DNA from 4 places in the Faecalibacterium sp. Marseille-Q4164 genome. Region 2 is predicted to be linked to each of the others. Evidence: riboswitches for the same ligand, from Rfam matches in the RefSeq annotation. Region 2 holds a riboswitch; each other region holds the start of a gene.
The links. Region 2 has a riboswitch for cyclic di-GMP ahead of J3352_RS09365 (CAP domain-containing protein). Riboswitches for the same ligand answer to the same signal wherever they lie in the genome.
Positions count from the first base shown of each region.

Region 1: it holds a riboswitch for cyclic di-GMP, as region 2 does, so the genes downstream of both, J3352_RS14390 (leucine-rich repeat protein) here and J3352_RS09365 (CAP domain-containing protein) in region 2, are expected to answer to the same signal.
Region 3: it holds a riboswitch for cyclic di-GMP, as region 2 does, so the genes downstream of both, J3352_RS05815 (hypothetical protein) here and J3352_RS09365 (CAP domain-containing protein) in region 2, are expected to answer to the same signal.
Region 4: it holds a riboswitch for cyclic di-GMP, as region 2 does, so the genes downstream of both, J3352_RS09715 (leucine-rich repeat protein) here and J3352_RS09365 (CAP domain-containing protein) in region 2, are expected to answer to the same signal.

Region 1 covers NZ_JAFREJ010000005.1:35,708-40,789, forward strand. The annotation lists gene J3352_RS07165 (sugar phosphate nucleotidyltransferase) at 1-421, shown strand, start outside; gene J3352_RS14390 (leucine-rich repeat protein) at 1,182-3,041, opposite strand; cyclic di-GMP riboswitch class I at 3,240-3,315, opposite strand; gene J3352_RS07175 (putative ABC transporter permease) at 3,557-4,606, opposite strand; gene trmB (tRNA (guanosine(46)-N7)-methyltransferase TrmB) at 4,608-5,082, opposite strand, start outside.
Region 2 covers NZ_JAFREJ010000009.1:56,841-61,922, forward strand. The annotation lists gene bilR (bilirubin reductase) at 1-583, shown strand, start outside; gene bilS (flavodoxin family protein BilS) at 611-1,114, shown strand; cyclic di-GMP riboswitch class I at 1,234-1,309, shown strand; cyclic di-GMP riboswitch class I at 1,435-1,510, shown strand; gene J3352_RS09365 (CAP domain-containing protein) at 1,643-2,512, shown strand; gene J3352_RS09370 (hypothetical protein) at 2,622-3,134, opposite strand; gene rnhA (ribonuclease HI) at 3,131-3,595, opposite strand; gene J3352_RS09380 (ribonuclease J) at 3,999-5,082, shown strand, end outside.
Region 3 covers NZ_JAFREJ010000003.1:167,865-172,946, reverse strand. The annotation lists gene J3352_RS05830 (hypothetical protein) at 41-982, shown strand; gene J3352_RS05825 (N-acetylglucosamine-6-phosphate deacetylase) at 986-2,173, shown strand; gene J3352_RS05820 (ChbG/HpnK family deacetylase) at 2,191-2,997, shown strand; cyclic di-GMP riboswitch class I at 3,256-3,330, shown strand; gene J3352_RS05815 (hypothetical protein) at 3,449-3,805, shown strand; gene J3352_RS05810 (helix-turn-helix domain-containing protein) at 3,903-4,190, shown strand; gene J3352_RS05805 (ATP-binding protein) at 4,247-5,082, opposite strand, start outside.
Region 4 covers NZ_JAFREJ010000010.1:49,157-54,238, forward strand. The annotation lists gene greA (transcription elongation factor GreA) at 1-118, opposite strand, end outside; gene J3352_RS09715 (leucine-rich repeat protein) at 482-3,634, opposite strand; cyclic di-GMP riboswitch class I at 3,794-3,869, opposite strand; gene J3352_RS09720 (MATE family efflux transporter) at 4,136-5,082, shown strand, end outside.

The DNA of each region.
Region 1 (5,082 bases), on a different contig from region 2:
CGGTGTCTGCGTGGTGAACCCGGACGGCACCCTGCACAGCGTGACCGAGCGCACCGGCATCGAGACCTATGAGGGCGGCATCCGCTGCACCTCCCTCACCGGTGAGGGCACGGATGACCTGCCGGTGGAAGCGCCTGTCAGCATGAACCTGTGGGGCTTCGGCAAGAGCTTCCTGGACGAGGCCGACCGCCGCTTTGCAGGCTGGCTGCGTGAGAATCTGCCCAAGAACCCCCTCAAATGCGAGTATTTCCTGCCCACCGTGGCCAGCGAGCTCATCGATGAGGGCAAGGCAGCAGTCACCGTGCTCAAGAGCACCGATAAGTGGTACGGTGTGACCTACCGCGAGGATAAGCCCACCGTGGTGGCCGCCATCGCCCAGAAGACCCAGGAGGGCCTGTACCCCGAGGATCTGTGGGCGTGAGCAAAACAAAATCTGCTTGACTTTTTGAGCGATACAGCATATAATAAAGCTGTAAAAGAGATTGGTTGCAGTTCATAAAACTCACCAAGTAGCAACAAGAAGCCCCCGCGGTAGTGCGAATACCGAGGGGGCTTCCTGCTTGCTAAGGATTAGTGCTTACCGGCCTTGAACTGGTCGTCAAGCCACTTGCAGATGTAATAGCTGACTACACCCGCTGCGACGGACAGTGTAAAAGAGATTATAAAGTTCATAAAACTCACCCCCTTCCTCTTATAGATCGAGGTCGGAAGGCCGACAAGTACAGTATAACAGAAAATTCGACTCATTACAACGTAGAAGCACTGATATCCCAAGGGGCTGTGGGTATACGAAAAACGCTTGACTTTTGGCATTCCAACGCATATAATAGGAATGCGAAAGAGAATAAGGTGATATCCATAGGATCACCAAAGCAACAAGAAGCCCCCTTGACATTGCGACTGTCAAAGGGGCTTCCTGCTTGCTAAGGGTTAGTGCTTACCGGCCTTGAACTGTTCCTCAAGCCACTTGCAGATGTAGTAGCTGACCACACCCGCTGCGACGGACAGGATGAAAGAGAATAAAATATCCATAGGAATCACCCCCTTCCTCTTATAGATCGAGGTCGGAAGGCCGACAGGTACAGTATAACAGAAAATTCGACACATTACAACGCAGAAGCGCCCCATCCGGTGAGGGATGAGGCGCTTCTACGTATATTTGGGAATATTCGGGGATGGCGTTAGTTGTTCTTGAGCTCCTGTGCCTTCTGCCATGCATTCAGCACATCAAGCTTGCTTACTGGATTGGCCGGGAAGAATTTCATCTCTTCCGGAGCCGTGCCCTCATCGTTCAGGTCAGGGATAAGCTCGTTTTCCATGGCCCAGCGGGCGGCGTGCTGCAGGTCCATATCCTGCTCTTCCTGCCCGACATCGGGGTAGAGCAGTTCGGATTCGGGCATGGGTTTGCCTGCATCCTCCCACAGCATCATGGCAAGGGCGCTGCGGTTGCTGGGGAAGTAGGGCAGAGCCATCAGCTTGCCTGCAAATTCAGCGCCCAGAGAATAGGCCTGATAGCCCAGCACTGCGGTACCCACAGCGGCAGTACCAATGATCGCGGCAGTGCCCAGCACATTGGGCCCATCATCTTCAATGGTGGCATCCTTGGGCATGGCTTCAATGGTCACGCCCTCTTTGGGCATCACAAAGGTAAAGGTCTTGCCGGGGTTGACGATTTCCTCGCCGTTTTCGTCCAGCAGTTTTGCTTTGGACTGGATATCCCAGTGGTCAAAGCTCAGGCCGCTGTCCTTCCACAGCTGGTTGTTTTCGTCGAAGGTCACGGTAACAAGAGCACCCTCGTAAACATTGCCCTTGTCGCTGGCGGCGTTGTCATCGTAGGTAAAGGTGCCGACTTTCACAGTCAATTCATGGTCGGGGATGGCTTCCCACTTGGCGTACAGGGTGGTATCGCCGGAAACGGTATCGTTTTCAACATCAAATGCTTTGGTCAGTTCTTTGTCGGTGTACCAGCCGCCAAACGTATACCCGGCGGCGGTGGGTTCTGCAACTTTTGCAAGCTTGTCGCCAGTGTAAATAGTCTGAGCTACGGGTGCGGTGCCGTGGCCGTTCATTTCAAAAGTGACGGTGCAAAGATATTTCAGCACAGTAGGATTTTTGAAATTTCCATTATCCGTTTGTTCAAAGTTCGAACTGTTAATTAAATTATCCCATTGGTCAGCAGTACCTTTATAAACGACATTTTCTAAGGAAGAACATTTCAAAAATGCCTTTTGAACAACTTTTTTCACACTATTTGGAACAGTAACTGTTTTTAATTTTGAACATTCAGCAAACATTGCTCGCTCAATACTTTCAACGCCATCAGGAATGACAAATTCATCAAGGCTACTGCATTGATAAAATGCATGATGGTCAATATTAGTTACGCTTGAAGGAAGGGTGAGGCTCTGTAAACTAGAATTGCAATGGAATGCGTTCCCACCAATACTTTTTAGTCTTGAGCCTTCTTGAAAAGTGAATTTTTTAATACACCAATCATCATAGAATGCGTTTTCGCCAATAGTTTCTACCTCACGGGGAAGTTCAAATTCTCTAATTGCACAGCAATTTGCGAATGCGTCATGGTCAATCAATTTCAACTGACTTTCACTATCAAAAATAACATTAACAAGACCGGAGTTAGTGTGCAAGTCACCACACTGGCGAAATGCGTATGCCCCAATTCTTGTTATAGTTTTTGGTATTTTTATACTAACAAAATTTGGCTTTCCAACATAATCTTTATAGGGAGTGCTGTCTACCAGTCGGCAATCAAATGCACGGTCACCGATTTCTGTAACGGTATATGTTGTACCATTATTTACAACTGTTTCAGGAATTACTCTCTCCGTCTGTACTTCCACAGGCCCCACAACGGAGACAGTGGAACTGCTCAGTTTCTTATATCGCAAACCTTGATAATCAAATTCATCTTCTCCACGAGCGGGAATATCTGCCGCAAATGCCGTGACTGCCGACAGGGGCAGCATGGTGATCATCATGCAGACCGCAACCAATAAGCTGATCAAACGCTTAGGTCTCATAATTCTTTACTCCTTTTCAATGATTTTCCCAAAACTCTCTTTATTTCAGCCAAAACAAAAGAGCGCCGCACCGGCCAAACGGCTGGTACGACGCTCTGAACCCTTGTAGGCCCGCTGTGCGCTCGCTCTCCTGAAGGGAAGCCGACGCATCTTCACAAGGAGGTGCAAGGTTTCGTATTACCTTACCCGGAGAGAATAACGTGCAGCTGGCTGCCATGTTACAGGCCCTGTAGCTTTGCGTCGCAGCCTTTCGACTGGTTTGCCGATTCTTCAGTTTTAGCGGAAATGGCATTTTGCACAGAACAAGATACGCTTTTCTTTTTTTTTTGTCAATATGACGAAAGAAAGTTTGGAGAAGTATACAAAAGAAGTGTACAATGTGAAAAACATAAAGAAAACAAAATCGTGCAGCAGAACAAGATCTGCCTGACTTTATGGAGAATGCAGTGCAAGAAAAATGCCCCTGACCGAAAGAAGCCGGTCAGGGGCATTTGGGGTTGCTGCAGCGGGCAGGGTCAGTGCCTGCGCTCGTACTTCAGGCGCTCCCGCAGCTCGTCCAGAGAGCGGTGCTTTTCGCCGTGGCGCAGCTTGGGGTAAGCGCGGAGCATACGGCCCTTGCCAAAGTACTTGGAGCTCCGGGTGCGGGCGCGCATCTCCTCGCTGCGGGCCTGCAGCTCTTCGGCCAGCTGTTCCAGACGGAGCAGCTCTGCCGTGCGCTCTGCGGTGCCCTTGGCAGCCAGCTTGACGGCAGTGGCGGCCTCAGAGGCATTGAGCCGGGCCTCCTGGGAGGACTTGCGGGCAGCCTCCATGGCCTCGTCGGCCTTGGCGCGCAGGGCGGCAGCGGCATCCCGGGGGCTCAGTTTGGCGGCATTGTCCCGGGCCTCGGCAGCCGCCAGCTTGAGCTGCAGGCGGCTCTCGTCCATCTTCTGGTCCACATCCATGGCGGTGGTGCCCAGCAGCTCGGTCATGGCATCGGACACGGCGTGCATACTGTCGGCCACCTTTTCCAGGGCATCCAGCTCACGGGCCAGGTCAGAGGCCGCAAAGGCGGTCACCACCACGTCGGCGGCGTAGCAGGCGTACAGGATGCACATGAGGACAAAGCCCACCATCTGGGGGACCATCGCCACAAAGCCCGCGATCACGGGGTGAACGGCCTTCATCACCACAACGGTGCCCACGCCCCACAAAAGGGAGAACTCCAGGCAGATATATCCGCCGATGTTGAAGGGGAAGTCGCTGTAATCCCACCACCGGGTGTGGTAGAGCTTGTAGAGCGCCCAGCCGCCCACCAGCTCCAGCACGCTGGGCAGGATCACGCCGCCGATATAGAGCAGCAGCAGGTTGTCTGCCAGCGGCGAAAGGGTGAACAGCACGATGATCATGCCAAAGCCGTAGATGGGGCAGACCGGGCCGTTCAGAAAGCCGCGGTTCACCAGCTGGCCGGTGGAAACGGCGGCATAGATGACCTCCAAACACCAGCCCAGGCAGGAGTAGATCAGGAAAAACGCCAGGATCTGATACAGCGAAAAGCCGCAGACCATGGTGTTGACAAAAAAGGACATCTTACTCCTCCTTTGCGGCGGCAGCGGCTTCCTCCGCAGCCTTCCTCTTTTTCAGGACCTTGGGCTCGATCCAGGTCACGGCGGCATCGCCGGGCAGCTTTTTGGCGATCAGGGCCTTGATCTTGATGCCCATCTCGGTGAACATCCCCTCGTGCTCGGTGCGGATGTTCCACTCCGGCTCGTTTTCGTGCAGGTCAAAGGTCTTCCAGGTGATCTCGTAGCCGGAAGCGGGGAAGTACTCCAGGCTGTCGCGGAACAGGTCGTCGTCATCGGTCTTGAAGTAGATCTCGCCGCCGTCCTTCAGGAATTCGCGGTACTGGATGAGCTGGCGGGGATAGGTGAGCCGGTGCTTGTTGGAGGAAGCGTTCTTGCTCCACGGGTTGCAGAAGTTGATATAGATGCGGCTGACGGTATCCTGGGCGGTGAGCACGCCTTTGATGCGCTCGATGTCGGTGCTCATGATCTTCACGTTATCG
Region 2 (5,082 bases):
TGAATACGGCGGCAGTGCCGAGCGCCGCGCCCGCTTTGCCGTGGAAGCTGTCAAGGCAGTGCACGCCGCTGTGCCCGGCATGGCCATTGACTACAAGCTGGCTGTCCGGCAGGAGAACCCCCATTACGGCAACGCCGGTGTGGTGGAGGAGGAACTGGCCGTGTTCGTGCCCCTGCTGGTGCAGGCAGGCGTGACCAGCTTCCATGTGACACTGGCCAACCACTCTGCGCTGGAAAACACCATCCCGCCGGCCAGCCACCCCGAGTTCAAGGAGACCGGCTGCTTCCTCAAGTTCTGCGATGAGGTGCGCCGGTATACCAGTGTGCCGCTCTGCGGTGTGGGCGGCCTGAACGACCCCGATTTTGTGGAGCAGCAGCTTGCCAGCGGCCGCATCCAGTGCGCAGCAATGTGCCGCCAGCTGCTGGCCGACCCCAACTGGGTCAACAAACTGCAGAGCGGCAATGCGGCAAAGATCCACCGCTGTGTCCGCTGCAACAAAAAGTGCCTGGGCGGCCTGATCGCCCATCAGGGCACCCGCTGTATCTATGATGCCCTGAACGCAAAAGAACAGGGAAGCATCTGATCTCAAACATAATAAAGGAGAATGACCATGAGCTACGCCATCGTTTTCAGCAGCAAGACCGGCAACACCCGCCTGCTGGCCGACACCCTTCGCGCAAGCTTGCCCCAGAATGAGTGCACCTACTTCGGAGCACCGGCCCCGGAGGCACTGGAGGCTGAGACCCTTTACATCGGCTTCTGGACGGACAAGGGCCATGCCGATGACACCCTCACCGCCTTTTTGCAGACCCTGAAGGGGAAGCGGGTCTTTTTGTTCGGCACCGCAGGCTTTGGCGGCAGTGCGGAATATTTCGAGCAGATCCTGGCAGCGGTGCAGAAATCGCTGGATGAGAGCAACACGGTCATTGGAACCTATATGTGCCAGGGCAAGATGCCCATGATTGTGCGCCAGCAGTACGAAAAGATGCTGCAGCAGCCCAACCATGCACCCAACCTCGAGATGCTGATCGAGAACTTTGACAAGGCGCTGGCTCACCCGGATGCCGCAGACCTCGACCTGCTGCGCAAAAAGGCGGCAGAGGTGCAGGCATAACGGAAGAACTCTTCAAAAAAGCAGATTTTTTGAGAAAGCTGCTCCAAAACAGTTGACAGGTTCTGTCCGATGTGGTAGGATAGCGTCGAGGAAATGGAAACGGCTCCTCAAGGTGAATTGAATATTCTCGGCAAAACAGTCGAAAGGCTGTGACGCAAAGCTACAGGGCCTGTAAAATGGCAGCCAGCTGCTTCTCAAAGAAATCTTTCTTTGGGCGACCTGCTTAGATTTTCTAGGTGTTGTTTTGCTGAGTGTATTGCAGAACAACACCTTTTTTCGTTCTCAAATTTCTTCCCAAAAGAAGAAAGGCACGCAAAACTGAATATCCTCGGCAAAGCAGTCGAAAGGCTGTGACGCAAAGCTATAGGGCCTGTAAAATGGCAGCCAGTTGCTTCTCATCACCTGAGGGTCTCCACAGCGGAGAATGGGTGTTGAGTGACCTTCATCTGAAGCATCAGATGTCGATTGCCGAGTATACCAGCAATCGACACCTTTTTTCATGGGGTAACACAAAAGAGGTTCAACACCATGCGTAACGCTTCGATGAAAGTCCTGAAGAATCTGGTCTGCTGCGCCGCATTCATCTGCCTGATGTTTGTTCTGGCAATGCCCGCACACGCAGCTTCCAAGGCCGATGAGCTGCTGCAGCTCGTCAACGCAGAGCGTGCACAGGCTGGTGTGGCTCCTCTGAGCATGGGCAGCAGCGCACTGAATGCTGCCGCACAGGCCCGTGCAAAAGAACTTACCGTCAATTACTCCTACAACCGCCCCAATGGCAGCCGCGAGTTCACCATCCTGCCGGAGTACGGTGTGGACGATGTTTCCGTGGGCGAGAACTACTGGGCAGCTGCTGAGGATGCTTCGGATGTGGTCGCCGCCTGGAATCGCTACGATTTCTTCAAGGAGCGGATGCTGGACAAGGATGCCACCTCCGTTGGCATTGGCTACTACGAGGGCGGCGAGTATGGCAATTACTGGGTGATGATCTTCACCTACGCCCGCGGCACCAGTGAGAACGGTTTTGCACAGGAAGTGCTGGCGCTGGTCAACGCTGAGCGTGCAAAGGAAAATCTGGCACCTCTGGCTATGGGCGATGCCAAGCTGCAGGCCGCCGCCGATGAGCGCGCAAAGGAAGTGGCAAAGGTCGCTTCCCACACCCGCCCCGATGGCACCAACTGTTTCACCGTGCTGAAGGAGTACGGTGTGTCTGATACCGCCACCGGCGAGAATGCCGCCTGGGGCGAGACCACGCCCGAAAAAGTCGTTGCAGACTGGATGGCTTCGGAAGGCCACCGTGTCAATATCATGGACCCCGCCGCCAAGTATATGTGCCTTGGCTACAACTACGATGCCAATTCTCAGTGGGGCCACAACTGGATCCAGATCTTCGCAAAGTAAGCGGATGACTTCCATTGAGCGTTGTACGATGAAATAAAATAAAGCAAAAAGAGATGCACCCCGCTCCCTGAACCGGTTTCAGGAAGGCAGGGTGCATCTCTTTTGTTTTTTATTCTGCTGCCATCTCAGCCACATCCTCGGGGCTGAAATCGCCCAAGGGCAGGATGAGCCGGCCCAGCGTCTCCTGCGGCAGGGCGGCAAGCCGGGCACTCTCGTCCGCAATTTCGGCAGGGCAGAGGACGTGCACGCCGTCTGCACCGGTCTCTACCCGGGCGCGGTGGCCGGTGGCAATGTACTGGATGCCCAGCCGGTCAGCCGCCGCCAGCAGGGCGGGGAAGCGCAGGTCGGCCGGGGCAGCGGTCTCCTCGGCCAGCTGGCTGGCCAGTTCGCTGGCATTCAGGGTGATGCACTCGATGCCCAGAGCCTTGGCGGCTTCCTTGGCGGCATCCACAACGGGGTCATCGGTGCACAGACGCACCACAGCGCCCATCACCGCAAAGCCCTGCTGCTGTAAAATGCGGACAGCTGCTTTGCAGCCCGTGCCGCCGCACAGGCCCACCAGCACCTTGTCCTGCTGCTCATAGGTATCGAACCCGCTGCCGGGCAGAAATGTATCGCTCATCGTCCCTGTCTCCCTCCGTGTGCCTGACTTTGTGCCACGGCCAGCTGGTCGCAGCGCTCGTTTTCCGGGTGGCCTGCGTGGCCCTTGACCCAGACATAGGTGATCTTGTGCCGGGCTTCCTGCTCCAATGCCTGTTCCCACAGGTCGGGGTTCAGGGCAGGGGAGCCGTCGGACTTTTTCCAGCCCCGGCGCTTCCAGCCCCTGGCCCAGCCCTTTTCCAGCCCATTGATGACGTACTGGCTGTCAGAGCACAGCCTCACCTCACAGGGCTCCTTGAGCTGGCGCAGGGCCTCGATAAAGGCGGTCAGCTCCATCCGGTTGTTGGTGGTGGAAGCATCGCCGCCGCTGAGCTCTTTTTCGTAGACCTTGCCGTTGAAGCGGTAGCGCAGCACTGCACCCCAGCCGCCCGGGCCGGGGTTGCCGCTGCACGCGCCATCGGTGTAAACTTCGACTTGTTTCATCTGTTTCTCCCGGAACTTGAATTTTTGGATACCTCTATTTAGAGCTATTTTTCCGGTTCTGTCAAGAGGAAAACGTATCATCCCCGGCTTTTCCGGCAAAGCTTTGAATTGACAAAGTGGACAAGAAATACTATACTGTTTGTAACAAAATGCGTATAGGGGCGCACCGATGCGGTGTGTCCGGCCGGAACGGGGCAGTGCCGCGGTCGCATCGAACAGATGGACTGACAGGGCAGAAATTACTCCGTTCCGGCCATCCCAGTGCCGAAAACGGGCATGGAAGCGAAAAATTCTATACGATGGTTTCGATGGGAGCGGCGGTGCGTTTGCTGCTCCTTCACAGCAGACAGGCCGCTCGCAAAGGGGTGTGCCTGCGTTTTGTAATTGATTTTGGAGGTACCGCATGGCACAGGTCAAAGAACAGAACCCGGCTCAGGCTCAGAACAATCCGAACAGAAACAGTGAATCCGGCGGGGAAAAGCGTACCCGCACCCGCCGCCCTTATTATAACCGGCGGCCCCGCCGCGCACAGCAGCCCAAGGAGGCCGCTGTGCCCATCCACATCTACCCGCTGGGCGGTCTGGGCGAAGTGGGCAAGAACATGACCGTGTATGAGTGCAACGGGGATATGATCATTGTGGACTGCGGCCTTGTATTCCCGGACAGTGAGATGTACGGCGTGGACATGGTCATCCCCGACTTTACCTTTGTGGTGCAGAATAAGGACAAGATCAAGGGACTGCTCATCACCCACGGCCACGAAGACCACATCGGCAGCATTCCCTACCTGCTGCAGAAGTTTGATCTGCCCATCTACGGCACCCGGCTGACCTGCGGCCTCATCCGGAACAAGCTGGAGGAGTTTGGCCTGGCAGGCAAGACCAAGTTCGTGGAGATCACCCCCAAACAGAAGATCAAGCTGGGCTGCTTTACCGTGGAGCCCATCCATGTCAACCACTCCATCCCCGATTCCGTGGCCTTTGCCATTGACAGCCCCGCCGGAACGATCATCCAGACCGGCGACTTCAAGATCGATTACACCCCGCTGGCCTGCGGCGTGACCGACCTGACCACCCTTTCGGAGTATGGTCAGAAGGGTGTTCTGGCTCTGCTGAGCGATTCCACCAACGCCGAGCGCCCGGGCTTTACCGCCACGGAGCAGAAGGTGGCCGCCGGTGTCCGCAACCTGTTTGCCCGTGCCCGGAACAAGCGCATCATCATTGCGACCTTTGCGTCCAATATCTACCGCGTCCAGCAGATCATTGATCTGGCCGTGGAGGATGGCCGCAAGGTGGCGTTCAGCGGCCGCAGCATGGTCAATAACACTGCCATGGCGCAGGAGCTGGGCTATATGCACATCCCCGAGGGCACCCTTATCAGTGTGGATGAGCTGAACCAGTACCCGCCGGAGCAGGTGGTGCTGATCACCACCGGCAGCCAGGGCGAGCCCCTGAGCGCCCTTTCCCGCATGGCCTCCTGCAGCCACC
Region 3 (5,082 bases), on a different contig from region 2:
AACGCTTCCTGCCGGACTTTTTTGTAGAAGGAGAACGGATATGACATTGCAAGACCTGATGATGTTGTATGGTGTCACCCTGGGCAAACGGCGCACTGCAAAGCAGAAATATCTTTTTGCCCAGCAGCTCAACGAGAGCCTACCGCCGCTGGGCTGGCCGGTGCGGGTTCAACAGAGGGAAGGACGGTTTTCCAAGATCGAAAACCTGATTGCCGGGGATCTGGCAAATGCAAAGGTCGTCATTGCGGTCCCCTTTGATACGCCGGCAAAGGCGCTGCGGCCCCAGAAATACTATCCGTTCCATCCGGACAAAAATGTTCAGCAGCGGGGGAGAGACCTTGCACTGCAATGCGTGCTGGAACTGCTCTGTTTCGGAGCGGCCTGCCTGATGTTCTGGTCCGGACGGGGAACCGGTGCCATGCTGCCCCGGACGCTGGCGGCACTGCTGCTGGCGGGGGTAGGTGTCTGGCTGCTGCTGCCCCATGCAAGCCCCTGCAACTTCAGCCGCTGTTCCGGTGCGGTCGCCACTGCCGTAAAGCTGGCGGAGGACCTGAGCGGTGAGGAGAACATCGCTTTTGCCTTCTGTGACCATGCAGTGGATAACTATGACGGCTTCCGGCTTCTGGCGCAGGAGATGCCAACTGCGGCAACTGTTCTGCTGCTGGACAATTTGACCAGCGGCCCGGCAGTGGCGCTGGCGCACGGCGAGTACCGGAAAGAGGCGGCGGAACAGCTGTGCAGTTTGCTGCCGGAGGATAAGGTCTATGACCGGAACTACCCGGAGGAACAGCGGCAGCGGAATCTGCTGGCGCTCTTTCCCAGAGGGATGATGCTCAGCTGTGGACGAGTGGAAAAAGGCGAATTTGTTGTGGAGAATACCTGCTGTGCACAGGACCATGTACTGGATCTGCCCCGGATGGAGCGGATGGAACGGGCGTTGGCCGATTTTGCAAAACAGGAAGCAAATAAGAAGGAGAACTGAATTATGAAACTGCATTCCAACCGCATTTATACGCCGAAAGGCCCCAAGGCAGGTGTGCTGACTGTGGAAGGCGGCAAGATCACTGCCTTTGCAGAAAATACGACCGACCCCGAAGCCATTGAATACGGCGACCAGCGGATCATCCCCGGCATTTTTGATACTCATAACCACGGCACCTGCGGTTATGATATCATGAATAAGAATGCCCCCCATGAAAAGCAGATCGCATCCGTGAAAGGTTATCTGAAGGGGCTGACAAGTCAGGGCACCGTGAACATCTTCCCGACGGTGTGCGACCCGGATTCCATCCGTGCGGTGGCAGAGGTGGCAAAAGAGGGTGATCAGGACGGTGCAACCATTCTGGGTATCCACAGCGAAGGCCCCTGGCTGAACCGCACCGGTGAAAAAGGCATCCGTACCGGCTGGCCGGAGGTAAGTATGGAGACGGCACATGCCATGGTGGAAGCCGGCGGCGGGTGGCTGCGTCTTGTGGCACTGGCACCGGAGATCCCCGGGATGGACCCCATCATCGAGTATTTCCTCTCGCAGGGCATCACAGTGGCAGCCGCCCACAGTGACAACAACTATAAGCAGGCCATGGCCGCCTATGCCAAGGGCATCAGTGTGGCGACCCATACCGGCAACGTCATGACCGATATGCATCACCGGGACATCGGCGGTCTGGGAGCAGCCCTGACCAATGAAAACGTTACCTGTGAGGTGATCTGCGACGGCCTGCACATCTGCGATGAGATGCTGGGCATCTACTTCAAGGTCAAGAGCACCGACAAATTCATGATGGTCAGTGACTGTACGGCTCTGTCCGGTGCACCGGTGGGCAAGTATGAGGGCATCTTTGAGGGGATGGCCCTGAATGTGACCCCGGAGGGCTTTGTTCTGACCGATACCGGCCGCCTGTGCGGTTCCAGCCAGCCGGTGCTGTTCGACATCAGAAATCTGGTGAACAATGTTGGCATCCCGCTGGAGACCTGCCTGAAGATGGCCTGCCTCAATCCCTGCATCAAGTATGGTTTTGCCGACCGCAAGGGTACCATTGAAGTGGGCAAGGACGCAGATCTGGTGGTCATCAGCGACGATTATCAGGCACAGGTCACCTACGCCGAGGGCCGGAAGGTCTATGACCGCAGCACCGAGGGCAAGATCTTCAATGCGGATTATCTGAACCGATAAGGACAAAGGAAACAGCTATGAGCAAGAAGTTGATCGTAGTAGCCGATGATTTCGGCTTCAGTGAGGCATACAACTATGGTGTCATCAAAGCCTATAAGGAGGGCGTGGTCTGCACCCTCTCGCTGATGAGCAACATGGCCGCCGTCCCCCATGCGGTGAAACTCTGGCAGAGCGAGTGCCCGGAGGTGCCGCTGGTCCAGCACACCAATTTTGTGCAGTACCGCCCCGTCAGCGCCCCGGAAAAGGTGCCCACGCTGGTAAACGAAGAGGGAATGTTCTACCGCAGCTATCTGTGGAAGAGCGAGAATCCCAATGATGCCAAATGCAAGGGCGAAGTTTACCCCAGCTATGAGGACCTGTATACCGAGACCATGGCCCAGCTGGACCGGCACAAAGAACTTGTGGGACATTATCCCCGGCATTTTGAGGGCCACAGCGCCATGACAAGGCCCATGGAGCAGGCGTTCCGGGATATCGGAAAGAAGCTGGGCATCCATAACATGGGCGATACGCTGGCCGAAGAACTGCCGATGAAACCGGCCTGCGAGCTGTTCAGTTTGGGCAACAGCAACGCAATGGAGATTCTGAACCGGGGCAGCCGCCCGGAGGACTGGCTGGAAGACCGCTTCGGCATCCTGAGCTCTCCCTACGAGTACAATATCCTACATTTCCATCCGGGTTATCTGGATCAGTACCTTCTGGACAATACTTCCCTGACCCTGCCCCGCTGCCGTGATCTGGCGACCCTGTGTGACCCGCAGGTTCGTCGCTGGCTGGATGAGCATGAGGTGGAACTGACCAACTTTGATGCCCTGTACGAATAACTGCGCCATTTCCAAGTGATACTTTATCATCCTCCATAGGAACGCCGCTGCACAGAATTGCGACCTGTGCGGCGGCGTTTTCTTAGTAATGGCCTAACCCTCTCAGCCAAAGTCTTTAACTGAGAGGGTCACCCCCACCCCCCGTCAAATCGCACTAAAAAATAGACTGCATTTGTTACAAATGACAAACTCATGGAAAACCCCTTGATTTTTATATAAGGGGGGTATAATAAAATGCAAAAGAGCACCCCCACAAAACAGAAGAATCGGCAAACCAGCTGGAAGGCTGCGACGCAAAGCTAAAGGGCCCAGACCGGGCAGCCAGCTGCACTTCCCCATAAGTACACCACAGCGTCACACCAGCCTTTCGGGGCAGGTGCGGCTCCTTTTTACATTTGCGGCGGGTGCAGGGAAAAGCGTTTGGGATACTTCATAAGGGAGGAAAAAGTTTATGAAACCAAAACGTGTAGTAAGTTTGCTGGTGGCGGGCTGTATGGCCGTCTCCATGGTGCCTGCTTCGGCGGTCACGGCGTTTGCGGAAACGGTGGGGAATACGTCTGCCTTGGCTGTGCTGGCACAAAATGCAGCAACAAGCGGCCCTTGCGGTGCAGAAGATCAGACGGAAAGTGTTTCTTGGGAAGTGGAACAAAACAATACGGCTGCGGAGAATCCTACATATACACTGAGCATCGAAGGTTCAGGTGCAATGGCGGATTACAATGCAATCACAGATGATGGAACAGTTGAAGATGACGGAACGGCTAAGAATTATACAATCATAACCCCGCGTGAAAACGCGGGGTTATGATTTGTCCATTTTTCGTGGATGCCCCAAGCGGCTAGATATCCGTAGCAACTCCGAGTTTTCGACTTCTCACGCTTTATCGAAAATTTGGAGGTCACACATGAGTTTTGATCCGAATGCTATTGGTAACCGTATTTTTACTTTGCGTACAAATGCGAAGTTATCGCAGGAAAAACTTGCTGAAAAACTTGGTGTTTCCCATCACCACCTGGGCGATCTTGAAAGGGGAAGCTCCAATGGCTCTGTAAAAATCCTGATCGATATTGCAGAATACTTCCATGTCAGTATGGATTATCTTCTTTTGGGTCGAGATCCTTCTAGGAATCAGTTTCAAAATGAACTGCAAGCCGCTATAGATCATCTTGAAAAAATCAAAGGTCTTTTATAATCACTTCAACAAGAAACGCTCCTGCCAGTTTTACACCGGCAAGAGCGTTTCTTGTGTTATTCAAAAATATCGGCAAGGGTAAGCAGCTGTACTTCTCCGCGTTCCTGTGCCTGAAGCAGACCGTCCGTAAATCCGCCTTTCGAGAAAATGTAGTAGTGGTAGTTTGTTCCTTTCCCAAAGACTGCTGCATATTCCCGAATCAGTTCCAGTTCGTCCAAACCGATTTTTTCATTGCGGTATTTGCAGGAGCCAATGATATAGTCATTACCCTCAACCGGCGTTCCGACAATGTCGATCTGGATCTGCTTCTTTTTTTGAGGGTCGGTTCCCCACCACTGCCCGATCTCACTCAACTCGATAGGAAGATCATTCGCATAATAGAGCAAATAGTCTTGACACATCTTCTCAAAAATCAGGCCCATATAGTCTGGAAAATACTGCTTCACCGCATGGGGGTAGGTCTTTGCGATCCGCCCCGAATCAATGGCACTTGCATTGACCGGCACAAAACGGTACCAAAAACGAAAAAAATTGTCCGCCAGAAGATAGATCGTTTTTTTGCCCGGTTTCTCTGTGATCGGCGTTTCTTTTTTGACGATTCCAAGGTCTATCAACGTTTTGAGGTACTTCGCCACCACAGAGTTTTCTTCACCAACTTTTGTGGTGATGTCGTTCAGGCGAGAAGCCCCCTCTGCAATTGCCTTGATGATTGCATTATAAATTGCAGGCTCACGCAGCTCCTGCTTTAACAGGTTGGCCGGTTCCTCATAGAGGTAGCTGGAACGGTCAAACAAGTTTTCCATCAGTGCTTCATCTACGCTGTCCCGAACATCCAATTTGTTGATATAATGCGGAACGCCGCCTGTGATGCCATAAATCAGGGCGTTATCTT
Region 4 (5,082 bases), on a different contig from region 2:
GGCTGCGGGCTTCCTTGATCTCCTCGGCCAGCTCCTTGCGGCGGACCGTCTTGAGGTATTCCAGTTCGTCCTGCATCGCCTTCAGGCCGGAAGCGGACATCTTGATTTCTTGTGCCATTTTGGATCTTCTCCTTGTCTATTGGATTGACGCAGCCGCAAAGCCGCGCACGAATGCTATTATGACTGTTCTATTATAATAGCAAGCCGGGAGCTTGTCAATAAAAACCACGGCGCTAGAGCGGAAAAAGCGGCGGTTTCGGCTCCCGCCCCTATGCAGAAGCGCCCCACCGGTTCCCCGGCAGGGCGCTTCCACAGGTTATTTGGGAATAGAGAATGGCTCGGTTGTGGGGGCAACCCCCCAGTCGCTTTCAGCGACAGCCCCCGCTAATAGGGGGGCCCTTGGCATAGCGGATAGTTTCACCTTTTTGCCAAGGCCGCCCCTATTAGGGGCGGTGGCATCCCGAAGGGATGACGGTGGGGTTTACTTTTCCTGTGCCTTATTCCACACGCGGATCACTTCAACACGGCTCACGGAATCGGTATCCACATAGGTCTCGCCGTTGTCCTTTGCGGCCTTGAGCAGATCGTTTTCCACAGCCCAGGCAATGGCCTTCTGGGTATCGGTGGCATCGGCGGGCAGAACTGCGGCGGGTGCGGGCTTACCGGCATGGTTCCACACCAGCAGGGCCAGCTCGGCACGGTTTGTGGGGATGGCAGTACCAGCGGGCAGAGCGGTTTTCAGGTACAGCTCCGTGCCCAGCTGGTAGCCCTGCCATGCCAGAATGGCGGTGCCAGCAGCGGCAGTGCCGACCACGGCGGCGGTGCCCAGAATATTGGGCTCGTCCTCCTCAATGGAGGCATCCTTTGTCATGGCTTCGATGGTCACGCCACCGGCAGGCATCTGGAACTTCAGGGGGTTGTTCTTGACATCCACATCCAGCGTTTCATCGGTGGTAATCGTCCACTGGTCAAATGCAACGGCATCGCTCTGGCTGGTGTAGGTCACGGTCACGTCAGCCTTTTCGGGCACTTTGGCGATCAGCTCGCCCTTGTCGTTCTTCTCAGCCTTGATCTCTTCGTCACCATTCTTAATGGTAACATCAGCGTTCTTGACGGTCAGGGTGTAGAGCTTGGTTGCAGGGGTCAGTTCGGCAGCCTCTTCGGCAACAACGATATCCGTGCCGCACTCACTCACAATCTTGTCCCCATTTTTCAGGGCAATACCAAAGGTATGCGTACCGGCCTTGCCATAGGTTACGTCCAGCTTGCGATTCTGGCCCATCAGCGGCATCAACTCGGAAATGGTGTATTCTTTCTTGTCCAGCACTTTGCCGTTCAGCATCACACTGGTAACATCATCATCGTAGGTCAGCGAAATCTTGATGTTGTCCTTATCTTGCATGAGCTTACTAAAATCATCGCCGGGAGTAACCGTGACATTCACATCAGCAGGGGTGTTGACCAGATAGTCACTCTTGGAAACCTTTGCGGTCAGCGAAGTGTTCGTATATTTACGCCAGCCCGCATAAAGAGTAATTGCCTTGGTAATAGGCTCGTTCTTGTATTCAGTAGTGCACTCTGCGTCCGTGTACCAACCTGTAAAGACCCATTCGTTGGTACTGTCGCTCAGCTCAGGCAGGCCAGTAACAGAGTCACCATATTCAACAGTTTTGTCAGCAGGCTTTTCATCATGCCCATTGTTGTTAAAGGTCACAGTGTAATTGTTCTTTGCCCACTTGGCGTAATAGGTTTTACCCGTTACGGGGGTAGTATCCTCGGTTTCGGTCTGGCATTTAGCGTCCTCATACCATTTTGCGGTACATCCAGCCTTGGTTACGCTGTCAAAACCGGTCTTATTCATGTCAACAATGCCGCCATCGACAACAAAGACAATGCCTACATTTTTACCCAACCCACTATCATTGTTGGTTGCTCTCGGATTTGCAGATTCGTCATTCACATAAATGCACACATTGGGATTAAGTGGTTGTCCACTCGTAGAAGAGCCCAGGCAACCGTTCATATAATGAATCTCGTCGCAACCTGTAAAATCAATCTTCTTCAAATTTGCACACTCACAGAAAGTTCGATTTCCAAGTTTTACGTTATTGGCTCTCACCGCAAAGGTTTCAAGCGCCTGTGCGTTACGGAAAGATGCTACCACAGCTTGTTTTCCATCTTTATCCTCATATTCATCTTCTGTGTAAGTATCAACATCGATGTCAACATGCTTCAGTGTAGTATTTCCAGAGAAAGCATAGGTATTTTCAGCTGGAATGTGCGCATCTCCGCCTGTTACATTCAATGTTTCCATACTCGGAAATACTGACGGTCGCACATATTGCAGGTTTTGGCCACAAACATTTACCGTTGTTATTCCAGCATTTTTAGAAAATATATCGTGCCAAAGACTCCCGTCTGTTTGATCTTCCTTACCACTCTTTAACGCACCTTTTAACTCAACTGCATTGATTGTGGTCACCGCAGGATCACTTCCACTTCCCCTAAAAGGATCTCCACCTGTACAAATGACTTCTGCACCATCCAGAATATCAAGTTCTTTGATGCCGCACGCAGTAAATACCTTTTCCCCTAATGTTACCTTGCCCCGAAATGTCAATTTATTAAAATTTTGACAAGCATAAAATGCAGAATCTCCAATGTTACTGATTCCTTCCGGCACATCTAATGTAGTAATAGCTGTCGAATAAAATGCGAAAGGTTGAATCTTTTTTACAGCACTGCCTAATGTAATATCTGTCAATTCTGTACATCCATTCGCAAAGCTTCTCGGTACTTCCTCAGTATTTACAATCAGTTTCTTCAATCCAGAACCATTGAACGCATTAGAATCCGTACCTCTCAAACCAATCTGAATACCATCTGTCAGCGTAAAACTCTCAAGATGAGGCATCTGCTCAAATGCACGGGCACCAATATACTTCAAATTGCTCCAGTTATCAAAATCAACTGTAAACTGTGTTCCACGGAACGCAGCACAACCAACGCCAGTAAAGCTACTGGGAAGCCACTTCGTCAGCTCTTTGCCGTCACCCAGTTTGGAGCAGAAATCAAACATACTGGTTGGAACATATGTACCAGTATACGTTCCACCATTCGTATCGTTATCCTTAAGGCTAGGTGCCGTAAAATTGGGTGCCCATTCAACATCCGTAAGTTCACTATCTGCGCGGTAGATGTAATCACCCAAATAGTTAATGCTTGCAGGAATATTTGTCTTGGTCAGTGCAGTAAGATTTCGGAAAGCATTACCACCAATACCGGTAACGCCCTCTTCAATTTTAACCTCTTTGATTACATTTGAAAAAGCTGCCCAAGGGCGGGTATCTTCCGTATTGCCGTACTTATAATCCGCCATACGGCCGGTACCAGAAATGGTCAGAACGCCGGTTTCCTTATTGAAAGCCCACTGAACACTCTTTTCCTGATTCTCTGCACCACAATAACCAGAGGTTTCTGCTTTGCTTTCGGTGCTATTCTTGCCAGTAACAGTGGTTGTCTCCGCAGTTTTGGTGCTCGTTCCCTCTGCAAACGCCGAAACCGCAGTAGCAGGCATCATGGAAACTGCCATGCTCACTGCCAAGGCGGCGCTGATCACTCGTTTCAATCTCATAAAAATCCTCCTTTTATGAATTATTCCCAAAATATAACCATGCCCGCACAAAGCAAAAAGAGCGCCGCACCGGCCAAATGGCTGGTACAACGCTCTGCGTTTTGTACTTTGGGAATCTACCGCCCCTTGAGGTGATGCCCATGTGCGGTATGGTTGAGAAAGTGCGGCTGGCTGCCATATTACAGGCCCTTTAGCTTTGCGTCGCAGCCTTTCGATTGGTTTGCCGATTCTTCTGTTTTTATGTGGCAACTTACACAAAAATCATAAAACTTTTTTTTTTTTTTTGTCAATAACCCAAAAACATCTTTGGCAAGTTGCACAAAAGCGACAGTGTTTGTATGACATTTTCGGATAGCAGCATCTCCCCGGGGAGAAGTGTTCCGTTTGGGAAAAGGCGGCGTGTTTCCTCGCTTTTTCGTTGAAATATGCCAAGTTTTATGATATAGTAGTAGTCGTTTTTACGTTTCACTCCCCTATTCTCCCCGCGGAAAGGAAGCATCCATGAACCTGACAAAGCAGTTCTTCAAGTATGTGTCGCAGAATATTTTCGGTCTGATCGGCACATCGTGCTATATTCTGGCCGACACCTATTTCATCGCCCAGGTGGCGGGCACCGACGGCGTGACCCTGCTGAACCTCTGCCTGCCCATGTACAACCTGATCTTTGCCTTCGGCTCGATGATCGGCCTGGGTGCGGCCACCCGGTACGCCATCCTGCAGGCGCAGGGCGAGGCGCGGGCGCAGCGGTATTTTTCCAACGCCATCCTCTGCGCCTGCCTGATCGCCATCCCGTTCATGCTGGCGGGCGCGTTCTGCCCGGGCACGCTCCTGCAGCTCATGGGCGGCGATGCGGACATTGTGGCGCTGGGCCTGAACTACACCCGCATCTTCCTGCTGTTCACACCCTTCTTCATGTGCAACTACATCCTCTCGGCCTTCGTCCGCAACGACGGCGACCCGTCCCTTGCCATGGTGGCCACCCTGAGCGGCAGCCTGTTCAATGTGGTGTTCGATTACATCTTCATCTTCCCCATGGAGCTGGGCCTGCCCGGCGCGGCGCTGGCAACCGCCATCTCGCCGGTGCTCAGCATCGCCATCTGCAGCCGCCACTTCTTTCAAAAGAGCAACACGCTCACCTTTGTCCGGCAGGCCCCCTCGGCCCGGCTGCTGGTGCAGAGCTGCCAGCTGGGCATCTCCGGCTTTGTCGGGGAGCTCTCCTCTGCTGTGACCACCACCGTGTTCAATTTCCTGCTGCTCCGGCTGGCGGGCAACGTGGGCGTGGCCGCCTACGGCGTGGTGGCAAACTTTGCGCTGGTGGCAACAGCCATCTTCAACGGCGTGGCCCAGGGTGCCCAGCCGCTGATCAGCCAGTGCTACGGCAAAAATGAGATGACCGGAGCAAAAAAGCTGCTTCTGCTGGGCTGCGGCACCGCGCTGGCGCTGGCGGC